4 regions of the Maricaulis sp. ABE4_448 genome follow, and region 2 is predicted to be linked to each of the others. Evidence: predicted binding sites of a transcription regulator. Region 2 holds the regulator's gene; each other region holds the start of a gene.
The links. Region 2 encodes LexA, which represses DNA repair genes until DNA is damaged. Its sites were predicted from a motif close to ATGTTCCNCTTGTGTTCC; they were not measured.
Positions count from the first base shown of each region.

Region 1 (3,394 bases), on a different contig from region 2:
TCCGTCGATATCCTTGGGATTGGCTTCCAGCCCGATTTCCGCGCCGCCGGCGAAGCCCCACAGACGCTCCGCCTCACCGATCACGGCGGCGAGCTGTTGCGGGGTCATCAAGGATGGCGTGCCGCCGCCGAAATGCAGGCTGGCGAGCGGCCGGGCACCGGTGCGGGCACGCCAGTGCGCCATATCGGCCAGCATCGCCGCCAGAAGCGCCTCGTCATCGCCCTTCGGCCGGTAGACGTTGAAATCGCAATAGGGGCAGATCCGGGCACAGTAGGGCCAGTGCACATACAGCCCCAGTGCATTGCCGAGGCCAGGGGCCGGCCCCTCGCTCACGATCCGAATTCCGCTGCGATCATCGCGGCCAGGGCCCGGGCACGATGGCTGAGGGCGCGCTTCTCTTCCGGCGCCATCTCGCCGAACGTCCGGCTCTCTCCGGCCGGGCAGAAGACCGGGTCATAGCCGAAACCGCCCGTGCCGCGTGGCGGCCAGACGATACTGCCGGTCACTTCACCGCGATAATGGCTGAGCGTTCCGTCGGGACGGGCGAGGGCAATCACGCTGACAAAACGCGCGGTGCGGTCGGCCGCCTCGCCAAGTTCGTCATGGACCCGCTGCATGGCCCGGCCGAAATCGCGCGGCTCGCCGGCCCAGCGGGCCGAATAGATGCCGGGTGCCCCGTCCAGCGCATCGACGGCCAGGCCGGAATCATCGGCCAGACAGGCGAGGCCCGTCGCCTCACAGGCGGCCTGTGCCTTCAGCGCAGCATTACCCTCGAATGTCGGCTCGGTTTCTTCGGGTTCAGGAAGATCGAGTTCGGCAGCGCTTTTCAGGACAATTCCACGGGGTGCGAGAATGTCCCGCAACTCCTTGATCTTGCCCGTATTATGGCTTGCAAGAACCCAGGTTTCACCGTCAGAAATCGCCATTATTCCGGTCCTCTTTTATCGCCTTTCGAAAAATTCATATCGAAAAACGATATTTTTCGCTTGCGCACCCGCCGCCTCTCGTTTATCGATAAACAACAAGGACGGGAGACACCGTCCCGCGTACCACGAATGACAACGGTAATTGGTCAGATTAAAGCAGAAAGGAAACAGTCAAATGGTCAGGTCCGGAAATTCGAGCATGCAGGTCATCGCGTCCATCGCGGTCAATGCCATGCTGCTGATCGCGGTTGCTGCCGGCGCGTTCTACGCGATTGCACCGGTTGCTGCATGATTGCTACTGACGGGTGAGGCCTGACGGGCGGACGCGCCGCTCACAGGCCTCATTCGCAAGCCGCATTGCCTATGGGAAGGGGCGGGCATGAAAACACTGGGCCAAGGATCGCTCGCATCCATTGTGAAGATCATCCTGGATGTCGTCTGGTATCTGGGCTGGGTCCTGCTGAGTTTCGCCGCGCTGGTCCTGCTGGCTGCCGCTGCCACGCTCGTCATGGATTTTCTCGGCTATTCGCCGGGTGTTGTCACAGAGCTTTTCCAGTCGATCCGCGAACACGGCTGGCTTTTCCCGCTGCTGGTCACCGAGATCATCGCCTTCATGATCGTGATCGACCGGCTGCGCCGCATTTCCTCGACCCTGATCGCGGGCGATCCCTTTGTGCCGGAAAACGCCGGACATCTGCGGGTCATTGCGATCGCCATCGGCGGCTACCAGGTTCTGCGTCACGTCACGCAGGGGGCCGTTGCGATGCTGCTGACGATCATGGATCAGCCCGTTCTGGGCGGTCTGGAACTCAAGGCGACGGCGAATATCGACCTGGGCGCCTGGTTCGCGGTGATCGCGCTGCTGGTACTGGCGGAGATCTTCCGCGAAGGTGCGAAAATGCGCCAAGAACAAAAACTCACGATTTAGGGAGGCGCCGCTTATGCCCATTCGCGTCACCCTGGACCGTATGCTCCTCGAGCGCCGCATGTCGCTGACCGAATTGTGCGACCGTGTCGGCATCACCATGGCCAACCTGTCCATCCTCAAGACAGGCAAGGCCAAGGCCGTGCGCTTCTCCACGCTGGAAGCGCTGTGCCGCGAACTCGACTGCCAGCCGGGCGACTTGCTGAGCTTCGATGATGATGAGGATGAAGACGGGCGCGACGCCGCCGAATAGGCGCGAAAACCCTGGCAGAACACGAAACTTCGCCGTCCCTCATACCGGCGAAGCAGACGGCGGGGGTGGGCCTGCACGGTAGACCCTCCCTCAAGAGGGGCCCTTCCCAAAGAGCCCGTGCGGGCCATTTCCAGCCCCCCAGCGCACTCCCGCCGTCTGTCTCTTACGCGGCTTCAAGCGAAGCCCGGGACGCAGAATAGCCCGCTGATCCCTCGTGACAAGCCGCACAACTTGAACACCACAGCCTGAAGCCGCATGATCCCGATGAAACGCGCCATGATTGATGCGCCGGAGGGATATGATGGACTCGACCATAGCGGTAGCCGGGCTGTTCTTGCTTATGCAATCAAATGCTTATCTGGCAGATCAACAGGTGTCGCTGACGCCGGACGGGGAAGACGGGTGCACGCTCGAGGCACACGACTACTGTCGCCTCATCGGCGCCATCGATCTACAGGCCGCCGAGGCACGACTGGCCGAGACAAACCAGACTTTCTGGCGCGAGGGCGACACCCTGTTTATCGCCGCGCGGCGATCGCCCGACACGGACCAGGTGCGCATGTGCTGTGCCCTCCAGACCGATATGGAGCTTCTGGGCGATGGCATCTGGGGCGTGGCCTACCAATTGTCGCGAATTGACGAGGCTTTCGTCGAAGTCTGGCCGGCACCCCTTCTGGACCAGGATGAGCTGGTATGGCGGGACCGGCCGGTCTATCGCGGCCCACACTCTCTGCCGCCGGTCGAGAGTGTGCCTGACGACGCGCTTCGCGGACGCTTGGAGATGGTTGAGCTGGAAAGCGAAGCGCTTGGAAAACCGCGTAGAGTGACCGTCTACGTTCCCCACGGCTCAGATCCATCAACGCCACTGCCTGTTGCCTATGTCGCTGATGGCGGGAATGTTTACAGCTACGGCCCCATAGCCGAAGCCTTGGCAGATACCTGCACGGCCGCGCCTGTCATACTGGTCGGCCTCTGGAATGAAGACCCCGGTCCAGAAGAAGAACGCTCCCCGTCCGAATTGCGGGCCGCAGATTATCTGTGGGGTTTTGACCCCGACCGCTTCAGCGCGCACGACGCCTTCCTGCTGGAGGATGTCATGCCGTTGGCGGAGAGCCATTTCGGAGCCTCGGCCGACCCACGGGACCGGATGTTGTCCGGCAGTTCGAACGGCGCTGCCTGGGCTGTTTCGACTGCGCTGCTGCACCCCGAAATGTTTGCAACCGTGAGTGCCGCATCGCTCGGCTGGATCGAAGCCCTCGACGCCGCCGAGATCCCGGATGATCGCGTCAT
Region 1 is NZ_JBSWXX010000001.1:204,664-208,057, reverse strand. Features, by position in the region: gene hemW (radical SAM family heme chaperone HemW) at 1-333, opposite strand, end outside; gene rdgB (RdgB/HAM1 family non-canonical purine NTP pyrophosphatase) at 330-926, opposite strand; gene ACXAJV_RS01080 (DUF2975 domain-containing protein) at 1,306-1,854, shown strand; gene ACXAJV_RS01075 (helix-turn-helix domain-containing protein) at 1,868-2,104, shown strand; gene ACXAJV_RS01070 (alpha/beta hydrolase) at 2,406-3,394, shown strand, end outside.
Region 1: the regulator LexA is predicted to act here: its motif matches at 978-995, upstream of rdgB (RdgB/HAM1 family non-canonical purine NTP pyrophosphatase).

Region 2 (3,394 bases):
GCCGCCGCCCGCACTGACGGGCTGGGTCTCATCGCCGAGATCAAGAAGGCCAGCCCCTCCAAGGGGCTGATTCGTGCCGACTTCGATCCGCCCGCCCTCGCTCGCGCCTATGAAGCGGGCGGTGCAGCCTGCCTGTCCGTCCTCACCGACGGGCCCAGCTTCCAGGGCGCCGACGTCTTTCTCGGCGCCGCCCGTGATGCCGCCGCCCTGCCCGCCCTGCGCAAGGATTTCTTGTACGACACCTACCAGGTCGCCGAAGCGCGCATGCTGGGCGCGGACGCGATTTTGGTGATTCTCGCCGCCGTCGACGATGACACGGCCCGGCGCCTCTCCGACGAGGCCGAACGCTGGGGCATGGATGTCCTCGTCGAGGTCCATGACGATGCTGAGATGGAGCGCGCCCTCGATCTAAACGCGCCGCTGGTCGGCATCAATAACCGCAATCTGCGCACATTCGAGACCTCGCTGGAAACCTTCGAACGCCTCGCCCCACATGTCGGCTCCGGCCGTTTCCTGGTTGGCGAAAGCGGGATTTTCACGGCCGGGGACGCCCGCCGTCTGCAGCGGGCCGGCGCCCGGGCGCTCCTGGTCGGCGAGAGCCTGATGCGTCAGGAGGATGTCACGGCCGCGACGCGTGCGCTCATGACGCCGCCGGGCGGCGCTTGACGCGCCTGAGGAACACTTATAGAACAAACGGCAGAATTCCTGATTTGTTCCCGGCGTGAATCGTGTCGGGATTCGTCCAGACGAGGGCCTGTCGTGCTGACCCGGAAACAGAACGAACTCCTGCTCTTTATCCACAAGCGGATCAAGGAAACGGGCGTGTCGCCCTCCTTCGACGAGATGAAGGCTGCCCTGCAGCTGGCCTCGAAATCGGGTGTGCACCGGCTGATCACGGCGTTGGAAGAGCGCGGTTTCATCCGGCGCCTGCCGCACCGGGCCCGCGCCCTGGAAGTGCTCAAACTCCCCGAATCCGCCGCCAGCGCCAAGGCGCCGGTGCCGCCGGGCGATCTTGGCCCCAATGTCGTGCGCGCCAATTTCAACAAGCCGGAAGACAGCGAACGTGAAACTACGGTGGAGATCCCGGTGCTCGGACGCATCGCCGCCGGCGTGCCAATCTCCGCGATCCAGCACGAGACCGACCGCCTGCCCATCCCGGCGGACATGATCCGCGGCGGGGAGCATTTCGCGCTCGAGGTCAAAGGCGATTCGATGATCGAAGCCGGCATTCTCGATGGCGACACCGTGCTGATCCGCCGCTGCGAATCCGCCAATACCGGAGACATCGTCGTGGCGCTGGTGGATGACGAGGAAGCCACGCTGAAGCGCCTGCGCAAGAAGGGCGGCTCGATCGCGCTGGAAGCGGCCAATCCGGAATACGAGACCCGGATCTTCGGCCCCGACCGGGTCAAGGTACAGGGCCTGCTGGTCGGCCTGATCCGCAAGTATCACTGACGGGCCAGCGCCTGTACCGGAGGCAATCTGCCGTTCGGGTGCCGCCCCTCTGCCTTGCCTGAATTGATCCGATCTATCTGAAGCGATCCGGACGGGTCGTCCGGCGTGTGTGCCAGGGCGAGCGCGTATCGCGCGGCAGGACATGGTTGATGACGAGCTCACCGCTCGCCGCTTCCCGGATCAGTGCCCCGCCCTGCCTTGCCAACACACTACCGTCGATCACACGGGCGGCACAGGTGCGGATCCGGTGGTCCGGAATGCGCACCCGCGTCACGATCAGCCCCGCCAACCGGCAATCCTCTGCCAGGCTCTCCAATCCCTCGAGCAGCGCGAACACGGTCCCTCCCGCTGTGCGGCCGGTGCATCCTGTATCGTCGCAAGCCAGCGTCAGGCGGACCGGCCGCTCGTGCTCCCCCTCGGCCTCCAGGAAGACCCGAACCGGAAAACGGCTGCGCCGGCGGTCGCTGACCGCCCAGCCCTCCGCCTCATCCCCCTGAGCCAGCACGACGCCGTCACGCGTTACGAAGAGATCCGGACGAGGCCCGCTCGCCCAGATCGCGATCGTGACCAGCATCACACCGATCCCCGGCGCCCGCCACAGCCCCCGCGCGGCACAGGCAATGGCAAATCCGCAGCCATAGAGCGCCAGCACCCATCCCGGCGCGGACGGTATCGCGCGCTCCGCACCCGGCCAGTCCGCCACCATGTGGGCCAGCGTCAGAACCAGGTCGAGCCCGAATCCCATGACAGCCAGCGGCACACCGTCCAGGCCCAGCGGCATCAGGAACAGCGCCAGCACACCGGCCGGCATCACCAGCAGGGTGAAGACCGGCATGACGATAAGATTGCCGACCAGCCCCCAGGCCGCGACGCGGTGAAAGTGAAAAGCGGCAAAGCCCGATGTCGCGACACCGGCGACCAGGCTGGTCATGCCCAGCCCGCCGAAAAATTGCCGCAGGCCCCGGCCCGGATCGAGCGGCGCGGGCGGCGGCCGCTTCGCCTGCCAGACCTGCGCCGCAGCGATCAAGGCAGCCACGGCGGCAAAGGACATCTGGAACCCTGGCGTGACCACGGCTTCCGGCGTCAGGAGGAGAACGGCCGTCATGGCGATGGCCAGCGTGTGGAAGGAGAGCACCCGGCGCCGGGCCAGAAGCGCGCCCAGCGCCGAGACCGTCATGATGAAGGCGCGCTGGGTCGGGATGGCCCCGCCCGACACGGCGAGATACATCGCCGCGGCGGCCAGCGCCGCCAGGGCCGCCGGAACGGCAGGATCGTGACGCCGAGACCAGCCGCCCAGCCCGGCCGCCATCATGCGCACGGCAAAGAAGACACCGCCGGCGAACAGTCCCATATGCATGCCGGAAATCGCCAGCATATGCCCCAGCCCCGCATTGCGCAGGGCGTCGACATCGGCCGGGTCCAGCCGCGAACGGTCGCCGGTCAGAAGCGCTGCCGCGAGCGCGGCCGAGCGTCCGGGAAGCTGTTGCGCAATGCGTTCGGCCATCCGCCAGCGCAGTTGCGCGATCCAACGCCGGACCCGCTCCTGTTCGATCTGCGGCCCTGGCTGCGCCGGTGCAACGGCGTATCCGGTTCCCGCGATACGGGCGAAGAAAGCATGAAAGGCAAAATCATAGCCGCCCGGAATCGCGGCCGGCCGCGGCGGCGACAGCACCGCCTCCAACGAAACCGGGTCGCCGGGCCGCAATTCCCCCGGCTCGCCCAGCACCCGCACGGAATAGCCAGACCTCTCATCCGTGGCCGGAACCCGGATCACCAGCCTTTGCCGGCCGCTGCCGCTGCGCTCGATCGCGCCAAGCCAGCCGGTGAGCGGCACCACATCGTTACGCGTATCGATCGCGGGAATGACCGCCGCGCCGGCGATCCGCGCTTCGGTCCGCATCTGCCCCGCCAGAAGCCCCGCGGCGAAAACGGCCGTCAG
Region 2 is NZ_JBSWXX010000003.1:422,324-425,717, reverse strand. Features, by position in the region: gene trpC (indole-3-glycerol phosphate synthase TrpC) at 1-666, shown strand, start outside; gene lexA (transcriptional repressor LexA) at 760-1,455, shown strand; gene ACXAJV_RS11050 (ComEC/Rec2 family competence protein) at 1,529-3,394, opposite strand, start outside.

Region 3 (3,394 bases), on a different contig from region 2:
CTGGATGAATACCGACGCGGCGCTCGACGCCAACCAGGATTTCTATCTCGCCTATAAGATCCGGCTCTGGGAAGCTGACGGCAGTCCCGCCGGTGCCTATACGGTGGGCAATTGGTACACGCGCAACCTCCTGATGCTGCAGAATCTGCTCTACGAGCTGGAGGGCCGCGACGACCAGCGTGTGCTGTTGATCGTCGGCCAGGGCCATGCCGCGATCCTGCGTGAGCTGGTGGCGGCTTCGCCCTGGCTGACACTGGTCGACCCGCTCGACTACCTGCCGGCTGTGCCGCCCGCGCCGGCTGCAGAGTAGGGGGGTCTAGATCCCCTGGGCGTCCAGCAGGGCGCGGTACTCGCGCACCTTCTCCACATAGCGCACGGGCTCGTGGCCGCGGGCATAGCCATGGCGCAATGTCTCGTAATATCGCGGGTCCGAGAGCAGGGGGAGGGTGCGGGCGAGGTCGTCCCAGGAATTCTTGTCGCGCCCGAGCCGCTCGGCGAGGGCCCGCGCATCATACATGTGGCCCATGCCGACATTATAGGCGGCGAGGGCGAACCAGATCCGGTCCTCGCCTGTCACGCCGTCCGGGACGCGCTCGAAGAGATCGGCGAGATAGGCGGTCCCGCCGGCAATGCTCTGTTCGGGGTCGTTGCGGTCCTCGATACCCACCCGGCGGGCGGTCGACAGGGTCAGCATCATCAGACCGCGCACGCCTGTCGCGCTGACGGCATCCGGGTCCCAGTGGGATTCCTGATAGGCCTGCGCGGCCAGCAACTCCCATTCGAAGGGCAGTTCTGCGGCGGCCCGCTCGAAGGCCGGGCGGTATTGCGGCAGACGGCTCTGCACGCGGCGTACGAAGCGCGCCACATCGACATAGTCGAAAGCACCGAACCGGCCGAACCAGCGTTCGTCCAGATCGGCGAGCAGGCCGGTTTCGTGCGCCGAGGCGAACCACTCCGCCAGCGCCTCGTCCAGACCTTCGATACGGCCGGTATGGGCCCAGGCGAGCGGGCGTTCCTCGGTCAGCGTCATGGCGACATCGAGCTCGGGGTGCCTCCGGCGCGCGAAGTCCGCGAGATGACTGTCGGAGACGGTGCAGTCGAACGTGCCGCGGTCGACGCCTTCAAGAAGCGGCATGGCCGATCCGGCAGTCCGCGCGCTCCAGCGCACGCCTGGCTGCTGCCGCGCGAGGGTTTCCAGGGTTTCCTCATAGCTCGACCCGGCCAGCACGCGGATCGTGGTGCCGGGCAAAGCGTCCGGCGTGGTCGGCGCGCGCCCGCCGCGCCGACAGATCAGCTGCTCGGTGACGGACTTGTAGGCCGGGCCGAACGAGATCCGGGTCCGTCGTGCCGGCGTGACTGTGAGATTGGCCGCGGCGATATGGCCCTCGCCGGCGTCCAGGCTGTCGAACAGGCTGTCGATGTCCCGGCGCGGTTCGAACCGGGCGGTGACACCCAGACTGTCCGCGAAAGCCTGCGCCAGCTCGACCTCATATCCGGCCGGCGCCTCGCCACCGGGGTCGAAACTGGTCGGTCCGTCCAGCGTAAGCACAATCAGCTCGCCGCGGGCCTGGATATAGGCCAAAGAGATATCTTCCAGACCTTGCCGGTCCGGCGCGCACTGAACGAGGATGAGTCCGGCAATGACGGCCCGAACCGCCTTCGCCGCTGACAGAAACGGACGTCCCATAGTGCCGGACTGTAGCGCGAACGCGTCATTGTGCAATCCGGATATGCCTCTTTGTTCCGTTTTGTTAACCATAAGTGTTCTGCTTGTGTTCCCAGAACAAAGCTGGTACGTCTGACGTCGGTTGCCCGCACCCCGGGGGCGTGAAATAAGGGATGAAGGCTATGAGCAAGGGCGCGATTCGACTCGTGAAGGACGATAAAAACACCGACAAGCAGAAGGCCATCGAGGCCGCGCTGAGCCAGATCGACAAGGCTTTCGGCAAGGGCTCCGTGATGAAGCTCGGCCAGCGTCCGTCGATGGATATCGAAGCGATTTCCACCGGTTCGCTGGGGCTCGATATTGCCTTGGGCATTGGCGGTCTGCCGAAAGGCCGGATCATCGAGATCTACGGTCCGGAGAGCTCGGGCAAGACCACGCTCGCGCTGCACACCGTCGCCGAGGCCCAGAAGGCCGGCGGCGTGGCTGCTTTCGTTGACGCCGAACACGCGCTCGACCCGGTCTATGCCGGCAAGCTCGGCGTTGATGTCAGCGAGCTTCTGGTCTCCCAGCCGGACGCCGGCGAACAGGCGCTTGAGATCGCCGATACGCTGGTGCGCTCCGGTGCGGTCGACATTCTCGTGATCGACTCCGTGGCAGCGCTCACCCCGCGCGCCGAGCTGGAAGGCGAAATGGGCGACAGCCTGCCGGGTCTGCAGGCGCGCCTGATGAGCCAGGCGCTGCGCAAGCTGACCGGCTCGATTTCCAAATCGAAATGCCTGGTGATTTTCATCAACCAGATCCGCATGAAGATCGGTGTGATGTTCGGGTCTCCGGAAACCACGACCGGCGGCAATGCGCTGAAATTCTATTCTTCCGTGCGCCTCGACATCCGCCGGATCGGTGCGATCAAGAACCGCGACGAGGTGATCGGCAACCAGACCCGCGTCAAGGTTGTCAAGAACAAGGTCGCTCCGCCCTTCCGGGAGGTTGAGTTCGACATTCTTTATGGAGAAGGCATCTCCAAGATGGGTGAACTGCTGGATCTGGGTGTGAAGGGTGATGTGATCGAGAAGTCCGGGTCCTGGTATTCCTATAGTTCCGAACGCATCGGTCAGGGCCGCGAGAATGCGCGCCAGTTCCTGCTAGACAATCCGGACATTTCTGCCGAGATCGAGAAGAAGGTCCGGGCCAATGCCGGCCTGATCGCCGACGAGATGCTCACCGGCCCCGATGCCGATGATGAGGCTGCGGCCGGCTGATATTGGCCTGACGGGCGGAAGTCTGCGGGTGCCGGGCCGTCAGAGTTGGCGGAAACGCCGGAAAACGGCATGGACGGGCGCGGAACAGGCGCCAGCGACACACCGCTCCGGCAATCGCAGCTTGATTGTGAACGGGTGCTTGGCTAGGCCGGGCACCCGTTTCTATATGATATCCTGAAAAATCGGCGGGTTTGCGATCATCTCGGTCTCTCCCGCGCCCGCAACACGACGGACCGTAATCCATGGCCAGCCTTCGCGACATCCGTGCCACCTTCCTCGATTATTTTGCGAGTCACGATCACGAAGTGGTGCAATCGGCTCCGCTGGTGCCGCAGGACGATCCGACTCTGCTCTTCGTGAATGCGGGCATGGTGCCGTTCAAGAATGTGTTCACCGGCAAGGAAAAGCGCGCCATTCCGCGCGCCACCTCGTCGCAGAAATGCGTACGCGCCGGCGGCAAGCACAATGA
Region 3 is NZ_JBSWXX010000001.1:1,215,451-1,218,844, forward strand. Features, by position in the region: gene ACXAJV_RS05925 (DUF5694 domain-containing protein) at 1-310, shown strand, start outside; gene mltF (membrane-bound lytic murein transglycosylase MltF) at 317-1,687, opposite strand; gene recA (recombinase RecA) at 1,849-2,925, shown strand; gene alaS (alanine--tRNA ligase) at 3,168-3,394, shown strand, end outside.
Region 3: the regulator LexA is predicted to act here: its motif matches at 1,762-1,779, upstream of recA (recombinase RecA).

Region 4 (3,394 bases), on a different contig from region 2:
CGGGCCGTCGCATCCCTAGCGACCGAAGAGATCAAACCGCTGATCGCAGCAGCCTCCGGCACGATCCATGGCCGCGAGGAAGGCGAGGACGACTTCGCCGACGAGACCGCCCAGGCCGACATCGACGCCCTGTTCGGCTGAACCGCAAAACTCGCCATCTCATATAATATTGACGCCCCCGCCGGTTTTGCCGCGCCGGATTAACCGTGCGTTGGCCGCCGGCGAGTCATAGCTCGGAGAAAGACAGACACCGGAGACCGACCATGCCGATCATGAACTGGGATGCCTCGCTCGATGTGGGCGTGGAATCGATGAATGACGACCACGGCCGGATCCTGGACCTGATGAACGCGATCCACGATCGCGCCGCCACCGGCGAGACGGGTGCCGCCATGACCGCGCTCGTCGACCAGCTGGCCCGCGTCACGCTCGCGCATTTCCGCGACGAGGAAGCCTATATGGCCAGCGTCAATTTCCCCGGCCTCGCCGCGCACAGGCTGATCCATGCCGACCTGCTGAAGACGTTCGCAGCGCATGCCGACACCATTCGCGCCAATGGCGGCCAGGTCCCGTCCGGCTTCCTCGATTTTCTCGGAACCTGGCTGGCAGATCACATTATGGGCACCGACATGGAATACGCGCCCACCATGCCGCTGAAAATGGCGGGGTAGCGGGATGGACTCACCCCCTTCGACCTCACCCGGCCCCAGGCCAGGCTCGGCCACTTCCCCCGCTTCGCAGGGGAAGCCTTGGATCAGGGCTCACCCCGCTTGCGGGGGAGCTGTCGGCGAAGCCGACTGAGGGGGCGATGCGCAGCACCGCAGAGCGCGCAGCGCGCACAAAGACCCCGAACAAAATACGAACAATTGCACATCCCGGTCTTGGGATTGCTCGCCAATCGGTCCAGACTGTCGCGCTATTGCGACTCGAAGGCGGCACCCAAGACACGATGTCCAACCTCTCCATTTCCGACATGGCGCGCCCGGCGCCGCCGACGCCCTATCTTGAAGGGCTGAACGCGCAGCAGCGCGCCGCGGTGGAAGCGCTGGACGGGCCGGTGCTGGTGCTGGCCGGGGCCGGCACGGGCAAGACGCGCGTGCTGACGACCCGCCTTGCCCACATCCTCGCCACTGGCCGCGCCCGGCCGTGGGAAATCCTCGCCGTCACCTTCACCAACAAGGCCGCGCGCGAGATGAAGGAACGGGTCGGTGCGATCATCGGCGAGGCGGTCGAAGGCGTGCCCTGGCTGGGCACCTTCCACTCCATCTCGGCCCAGATCCTGCGGCGCCATGCCGAACTGGTGGATCTCAAGTCCTCCTTCACCATCCTGGACACGGACGACCAGCTGCGCCTCTTGAAACAGATCATCCAGGCGGAAAATATCGACGAGAAACGCTGGACACCGCGCCATCTGGCCAGCCTGATCGATGGCTGGAAGAACCGGGGCCTCAAGCCCGAGCAGCTGGGCGAAGAGGATAAATGGTCCTTCGCCGAAGGCCGCGGCCAGGGTCTTTACACCATCTATCAGGAGCGCCTGCAGACCCTCAATTGCTGCGATTTCGGCGATCTCCTGCTGCACACGCTGCACATTTTCAAGGACAATCCGGACGTCCTGAAGACCTATCACGACAAGTTCCGCTACCTGCTCGTCGACGAGTACCAGGACACGAACGTCGCCCAGTATCTCTGGCTGCGGCTGCTGGCCCAGGGCACGGGCAATATCTGCTGCGTGGGCGATGACGACCAGTCGATCTATGGCTGGCGCGGCGCCGAGGTCGACAACATCCTGCGCTTCGAAAAGGACTTTCCGGGCGCTGAGGTGATCCGGCTGGAGCGCAATTACCGCTCGACCGCCCACATTCTGGGTGCCGCCTCGGGCCTGATCGCCGCCAACCGTTCGCGCCTGGGCAAGACACTGTGGACCGAGGACGAGGCCGGCGAGAAAGTCGCCGTACGCGGTATCTGGGACGGTGAGGCCGAGGCCCGCTATGTCGCCGAGGAGATCGAGAACTGGGTCTCCTCGGGCCGCGCCTATTCCGACAGCGCCGTGCTGGTGCGCGCCGCCTGGCAGATGCGCGCTTTTGAAGACCGTTTCATCATGCTGGGCCTGCCCTACAAGGTGATCGGCGGACCGCGCTTCTTCGAGCGCGCCGAGGTGCGCGATGCCCACGCCTATCTGCGCCTCGTCCGCTCGCCCGAGGACGATCTCGCCTTCGAGCGCATCGTCAACACGCCCAAGCGCGGCATCGGCGACACCACGGTGCAGAAGATCGCCGTGACCGCCCGCCAGATGGGTGTGCCGATGACCGAGGCCGCCCGCGTCATGGTTGGCACGGACGAGATCCGCGGCAAGGCCCGCACCGCGCTGCAGGTCTTCCTGCGCGACATGGAACGCTGGCGCGACCAGGCCGGGCAGAGCCGGCTGGACGAGCTCGCCGAGATCGTGCTCGACGAAAGCGGCTATACGGCGATGTGGCGCGAGGACAAGACGCCCCAGGCCGCCGGCCGTCTGGAAAACCTCAAGGAACTCGTCCGCTCCATGGGCGAGTACGACACGCTGGAAGCCTATCTGGAACACGTCGCGCTGCTGACCGACGCAGACCGCGCGGCCGACGAGGACGAGGTCTCCCTGATGACGCTGCACGGCGCCAAGGGGCTGGAATTCCCGCTCGTCTTCCTGCCGGGTTGGGAAGAGACCGTCTTCCCCTCCCAGCGCTCGCTCGACGAGGGCGGCACGCGCTCGCTGGAGGAGGAACGCCGCCTCGCCTATGTCGGCATCACCCGCGCGCGCGAACGCGCCATCATCACCTTCACCGCCAACCGCATGATCTATGGCCGCTGGCAGACGGTGATCCCCTCGCGCTTCATCGACGAGCTGCCGGTCGACCATGTCGAGGCGCGCTCGGAGACCGGCTATTATGATGGCGGTCCGGGCTTTGAAAGCGTGCGCCAGCAGCCCGACGCCATGGCCTCGAGCTATTCCAGCCCCGGCTGGAAACGCTACCAGGCCTCCCAGGCCGAAGGCCGCCGCTCCGCCCCGCCCACCATCAACGCCAAGGCCACGTTGATCGAGAGCGGCGACACAAACGGCCGCTGGAAATCGGGCGACCGCGTCTTCCACGACAAGTTCGGCTACGGCACGGTCAAGAAAGCCGACGGCGCCAAATACACCGTCCGCTTCGACAAGGCCGGCGAGAAGAAGGTCGTCGAGAACTTCCTGCGGGAATTGCCTTAGGCCTTCTGGGGTCCGGCGAGCTCGGCTGACAGCGCTCCACGAACCCGAATACAACCTATAATATTTTTATTGACATCACAACCCAAGCGTCGCTATGCATCTTTGCGACGTTCCGGGGGTGAAGATGGCGTTTATTGCTAACATTGTCTGGTTTGTTTT
Region 4 is NZ_JBSWXX010000001.1:1,088,911-1,092,304, reverse strand. Features, by position in the region: gene ACXAJV_RS05265 (hypothetical protein) at 1-141, shown strand, start outside; gene ACXAJV_RS05260 (bacteriohemerythrin) at 264-671, shown strand; gene ACXAJV_RS05255 (ATP-dependent helicase) at 950-3,235, shown strand; gene ACXAJV_RS05250 (YccF domain-containing protein) at 3,360-3,394, shown strand, end outside.
Region 4: the regulator LexA is predicted to act here: its motif matches at 849-866, upstream of ACXAJV_RS05255 (ATP-dependent helicase).